2 regions of the Clostridium aromativorans genome follow, and region 2 is predicted to be linked to the other one. Evidence: riboswitches for the same ligand, from Rfam matches in the RefSeq annotation. Region 2 holds a riboswitch; the other holds the start of a gene.
What was found. Region 2 has a riboswitch for fluoride ahead of LN736_RS18945 (cation:proton antiporter). Riboswitches for the same ligand answer to the same signal wherever they lie in the genome.

Region 1 (3,211 bases), on a different contig from region 2:
GTTGCAACTATATTTGAACTCATAAAATTATGTAGGAATAAAAACATAAAACAACTTATTATGGAAAGCCATGTAAAGTATGAAAATGATATAAATTTATTTAGAAAATATTTTGCACCTACAGATTTGAAATTTATAGTTGGGGCTGAGAGCTTTAATATAAAATATAGGGAGAACGTATTGAATAAAGGCATTGGAAATAGAAGAGCATGCAACTTTGAAAATTTTGATTGGGTAAACTTATTATTTGGTATGGAAAATCAAACTGTAGAAGGACTTAGAAAGGATTTATATTTAGCATTGGATTATTTTGAACGTGTTACAATAAATATATTCTGCGAAAATACTACAAAAGTAAAGAGAAATAATTCCCTTATAGAAAAGTTTTATGAAAGTGAACTTTTCAAATTAATTCAAACAAGTTATTACGATAGAGTTGAAGTATTAGATGATATAGATATAAGATGTGATTCAGATTTAGATGGAGTTGGAGGCAAATTAAGTGAATAAGACTAGTAAACTTGTGAAAATATCTTTAGTTGCTGCACTATACATAGTTTCAACTATTGCACTGGGGCAATTTTCTTACTTTGGACCTATAGGATTTAGGATAAGTGAAATTTTAAACTTTTTAGCATTTGTAGATCCATTTTATATAATTTCACTTACACTTGGATGTGCGATTGCTAATTTCTATAGCTGTGGAAAAGGTTGTATATGCACCTAAAAATCCATCTCCCAGAAAGGAGTACATATTGGTTCCGAGGTGAGCAGAGGTCAAAATACCAAGTATAATGGCGCCGGTTATATTTATTATAAATGTTCCAAAAGGGAATTTAGTATTAGTGTGTCCGGATATTGCTTTCCCGAGTTGATATCTTGTAATACTTCCTAGTATGCCACCTGCGCCAACTAGTAAATAATTCATGTTATATCCCCCTAAAATTTAAATTATATCATCTATATCTTGAATATTTTTTTCATTATCTGATTTATTTTGAAATTTCTTCATTGCTGAATTAAATTTATTTGCAGCAAATATGCCAAGGTATACAGCAGTAAAACCAATTAATAGTGAGATAATAACATAAGATATTGCGGCGTAGTAGAATTATTAGTTATTAAGGCTACCATTTCTTTACATAATGTAGAAAATGTTGTATATGTTCCTACAAATCCTGTTGAAATTCCAAGCTGTATATTTTCATCGATTTTTAAGTATTTAATTACTGTTGTAAGGATAAAAGCTAACATAAAACTTCCACTAATATTTATAAATAATGTATCAAACGGTATTAGTGTGTTGTGATTTAAAATATTAGTATTTTTTATGAAACTTCTTAGTATTGCGCCAAAAAAACCACCCAATCCAATAAAAATGTACTTTCTCATTTATTTTTCTCCTTGATTATTATTTTAATTATTGTGTATAAACTTAAGATACAATTTATCAAAAAATAATTAAACTCCTGTCTTAATAATTTAAAACAGGAGTCATTAGCGCATCCGCAATTATGGTGAACTCCATCACCATTACTTTTATACACTAACATAAAATTTTTACCATGTCAAACAGATTTTATAAAGTAGTATTATATTGCATTTTGCACCTTATATTGAGAAAAACTATTGGAATTGATATTATATAACTATTAATATATTATAGCAGACTTTTTATTATGTAATAGACAAAGGAGCATAGAAATGAAAAATTTATCAATGAAGAAAAAATCTTTAATTGCAGATATTTCTCTGTTATTAGTTGCTGTTATATGGGGAGGAGGCTTTATAGCTGCCAAAATAGCTTTATCAAGTATTACCCCATTGTATCTATTATCGTTTAGATTTTTGTGTTCTGGATTACTTATTATGATAATATTTTTTAATAAAATAAGAAAGATAGGTAGAAAAACCATATCGGCGGGCGTTATTATCGGAATATTCTTGTACGTTGGACAAACACTTCAGACTGTGGGTCTTAAATATACTACAGCAGGAAAACAAGCATTTTTAATAGCCTCATATACTGTATTGGTCCCATTTATTTCATGGATATTAACTAAAAAAAAGCCGACTATTAATTCTATATTAGCAGGTTTTATGATGTTAATTGGAATTGGTTTTTTAAGTTTACAACAAGATTTTTCTATAGCTTATGGAGATGGTCTAACGTTATTATATGCTTTGGTGTTTGCCTTTCAAATAGTGTTTATAGGTATTTATGTTAAAGATATTGATCCAATACAATTGACTACCATTCAATTAGTAACTGCAGGATTACTTACGCTTATAAGTGCCTTAATATTTGAACCTAATATTGACGTGATAGATAATAAAGCTGTTATTGGAATATTATATCTTGTAATATTTAATACTACTATTGCATTTTCAATTCAAAATGTTGCACAAAAATATACTTCTGATACACATACATCAATACTCATATCACTGGAATCAGTATTTGGTCTGTTATTGTCTGTACTTTTATTAGGAGAAGTATTCACTAAAAAGATGATTATTGGATGTATAGTAATTTTTATATCAGTGGTCTTATCAAAAATTAATTTATAAATAAAACAATTCATTTATGACTTAAAAATTCAGTATTGGGTTGCATAAATAATTCAACATTGACTTATATAGATTAATATAACACTGCTTTCTAATAACTTTTTTATTTAAGGATAATTGCTATTATTGATTCTACATATAAAAGACTGTATTTGAATTACACAAAATTATGATTGGCACATAAGTTGCTCTAATATGTAGATGAACATATTTAAAAACAAAGAATTCTTAGAAAGGGGTGTTTTTAATGAACTTTGAATTAACGGCTCAGCAAAAGCAAGTCGTTGATACAGTTAAAAAACTAACAGAAGATTATTTGCTTCCAGGTGTTTTAGAAAGAGATGAAAATAGTGAATATCCTATAGAAGCATATAGAGAGTTAGGTAGGACAGGGTTAATTGGTTTGCCGTATGCTGAAGAATATGGTGGATCTGGTGCAGGATATATGGAATATGTGCTTGCTATTGAGGAAATATCTAAAGTTGATGCATCTATGGGAATTTCATATTCTGTATGTACATCCTTGTATGGAGGCTGTATAAATAATTTTGGCTCAGAAATGCAGAAGAAAAAATATCTACCTCTAGTTTTTTCAGGAAAGTCTCTAGGATCATTTGGTCTTACAGAGCCAAATGCAGGT
Region 2 (3,211 bases):
TATATATGCATTTAATTTTTCATTATCTTTGAATAAGTTAAATCCCTCATACATAAATGTAGAAAAAATTGTATATGCTCCTAAAAATCCACCAATGCCAATAAAAATAGATTTCCTCATTTGTTAATTTCCTTTCATTTTTAATATAATCTTTTGCAAACCACTTGAGCTTTTTTAGGCAAAGTTTATCACAGCCTTACAACCAATACCTGACAATGAGCACTTCTTGTGACAGATACAGCTACACTTCCCAGTAAAAATTTTGATATTTTGTTTCTACCCCTGTGCCCTATGATTATTAAATCTGAATTCACGCTATCGGCATAAGCTATTACTATATTTTTATACATTTATTCAACCTCCTCACTGCCGGTTTCTTGATTTTTTATATCTGATATATCTTTATTACTTAAAGGATTAAAAAATTTTTGGGCTATCAAGGTTGGTACAACAGCACTTAAAATTACCGTTGTCACTATAATGGAATACTGTATTTTATTTATAAAACCGTGATTAAGACCAAACAGGGCGGATATCGATCCAAAAGTTAACCCCGTTGCCATAAGCAAAGTAGTATATATTCCCTCTTTTCTCTTATATCCATACAACACAGTAAGTGGTCTTACACCTACGTATTTAGTAATGATTTTTACTGCCAGAAAGGCAAGTACTATCCATGCATAATTTACAACATGATAAGAGACATTGCTTCCGGCTTTCAAAAAATAAAAAGGTATAAACAAGCTAAAAATTATTGCCGTGAGCTTATCATTCAGATATTTTTGCTTCTTAAAAAATGGAGAAAGTGCCAAACCTATTATATATGCGGGCAGTACCGCTTCTACATTAGCCATTGTAGCAACACCACCACATAAAAATAAAATCAGGAATATATATTTTATCTCCAGTTGATACGTTTTGCCGCCAAATTTATCATTGAATTTAGTGGTAACTTTATTTAAGAAAGGTATAATTACAATCATCAATATTATAAAAAGAATAAGCCATTTATTAAAGTTGGCAAATATAAGTCCCAGTGCTAAAACAGTACTAAATCTGTAACAAAACAAGCAGCTAGAATTTTTTGCCCTAGTTCTTTTTTATCTAGGCCTGTCTCAAGCATTACTGAATAAACTACAGCAACAGAAGTAGTTGAAAGTGCTATTCCACAGATTTCCGAAGAATTCAGGGTCCATCCCAAAATATAATAAGCCCCTAAAAAACATAACACAAATGGTGCCATAAAAGATAATATACCCATGAATAAACTTTGCTTTAAATTTGATTTCAATATATCATGATCTATTTCTGCTCCAGCTTGAAACGTAAGAATTATACTCCCTGCGCCTGCGAGAAAATCGATCCACTGATTCGTAGTTAAATTCATAAGATTACCTGCCGCAATACCCACCAATATCTCAACTAGAGATATTGAAATACCAGAGTAATATGCTATGATACCTGCGATTATAGAGAGTACAATCCACTTTGAAAATAGAAGCCACATTTTTCTAATCCTCCTATAAATTTATTATTTATAAATTGCAGGAGTCATTAGCATAAATATGCATTTAAGACGAACCCCATCGTCTTCACTTAAAAATAAGCATAAAAAAACTTCTACTGACAACAGCAGAAGTCATTAATCACAAAGGATATTTAAAGGCAAACTTCATTACCTAAATCTTAAATTACTTTATTATATTATCATAAATTAAAGTATATGTAAAGCAAAAATAGTAGAAGCTCTTAAAATCTGTTATATTAATCACTATATTGTTAGTCTTATTCTCTGAGAGTAGCCGTAATTCTTTTTGGGTTTAGCAGCAGCATTAACGCATCCTCGCTGCTTTTTACAATAATGTCAGCCTTTAATAGCGCTTTGGCAGAACAGCCTTCCTCACCAACTATAAGGATAGACAGGACACAAATTTCAAACATCCCAATATCATTTTTTCCATTGCCTATGCATATTGTATCCTCAGCACCAAGCAGCTGTACAAATTCTTTTTTTTTCACACTGCCGTTACTGCCTTTTAAAACTTGAACTTTGGCACCGACATTTTTGCATTCATTCTGCACCGAACCATATGTATCTGAAGATAAAATATAAATATCCAAAAATTTCTCGATTTCAACTAACATTTCTTTCACAGGCGATTTTAATTTACCATCAGTGGCAAGAGTCCCATTAAAATCAAAAACAGCATTTTTAACAGAGAGCTCATTTTGTCCCGGTATTGTTATTCTCAGCATATTTCATACTCCTCCCCCTTAATAAAACCATTTCACAAAATCATTACAATTTCAACTAAAATTATAAGAATAAATATTTATTTAATCAACTGTTTAATCGTAAAAAATATAATTGCAAGAGGAATCTTTAATTCAGGAGAAAATCCAACAATTGAAATAGATGTTCTATTAGATGATGAAAGCTTATTTTTACTGAAACTTTATTTTATTACAATTATGAGTCCACCATCTTGCGCTATACTGTTTCTCATCACTTAATAAAGGTCATCATAATCTTAAACCGTTCTTTTGCTGCCAAGGCATGTGGAACATTGGACAGTTTGACAATCGTCAGGCTAACCAACTGTCCGTTTTGATACTCCACTAAACTTTCCAGATTTACGCCCTCCACATTGGGAATATTTATTATAAACTGGTTTCCCTATAGGATTTCAACATATCCTTCCGTTCCATTCACTCGAATTCTTTGTCCGTCTTTAATCAGACTGGTGGCATTTTCCACACCTACAACTGCAGGCAGGCCGTATTCTCTGGCAATTACAGAACCGTGAGTCATCATCCCGCCCACTTCCGTAACCAAGCCATTAATGGATACAAAAACCGGTGTCCAGCTTGGGTCAGTAAATGCGGTGATCAAAATATCGCCTTCCTCCAGGGCGGCATCCTCCATTCTTAAAACCACCCGAGCCCGGCCTTCAATTGTCCCTGAGGAAGCAGGTATACCTGCCAGAGAACCTTTAGGAATGCTTCCGGTATCATACTCGCCGGATAAAGCCTCTCCTTCCGAGGTCATTATACGGGAAGGTGTCAATTTTTCATAGGTCTTGCATTCCTCTTTTCGAGACCTTATGATGCTGTAATCCAGCTGATCTGTATGAACTACCTGCCTAAGTTCCTCAAAGGTCAGATAGTAGATATCCTCTTTCTGCCAGATAACCTCCTTCTGCACAAGCCT

Region 1: it holds a riboswitch for fluoride, as region 2 does, so the genes downstream of both, LN736_RS14430 (fluoride efflux transporter FluC) here and LN736_RS18945 (cation:proton antiporter) in region 2, are expected to answer to the same signal.

The regions. Positions count from the first base shown of each region.
Region 1 is NZ_JAJJPB010000022.1:46,026-49,236, forward strand. Features, by position in the region: gene LN736_RS14415 (hypothetical protein) at 1-510, shown strand, start outside; partial or broken gene LN736_RS14420 (QueT transporter family protein) at 503-691, shown strand; partial or broken gene LN736_RS14425 (CrcB family protein) at 701-928, opposite strand; gene LN736_RS14430 (fluoride efflux transporter FluC) at 1,069-1,392, opposite strand; fluoride riboswitch at 1,482-1,541, opposite strand; gene LN736_RS14435 (DMT family transporter) at 1,705-2,571, shown strand; gene LN736_RS14440 (acyl-CoA dehydrogenase family protein) at 2,819-3,211, shown strand, end outside.
Region 2 is NZ_JAJJPB010000007.1:20,721-23,931, reverse strand. Features, by position in the region: partial or broken gene LN736_RS07600 (CrcB family protein) at 1-90, opposite strand, end outside; gene LN736_RS07595 (universal stress protein) at 189-350, opposite strand; gene LN736_RS18950 (cation:proton antiporter) at 351-983, opposite strand; gene LN736_RS18945 (cation:proton antiporter) at 1,040-1,507, opposite strand; fluoride riboswitch at 1,539-1,600, opposite strand; fluoride riboswitch at 1,627-1,689, opposite strand; gene LN736_RS07585 (HAD family hydrolase) at 1,786-2,256, opposite strand; gene ppsA (phosphoenolpyruvate synthase) at 2,678-3,211, opposite strand, start outside.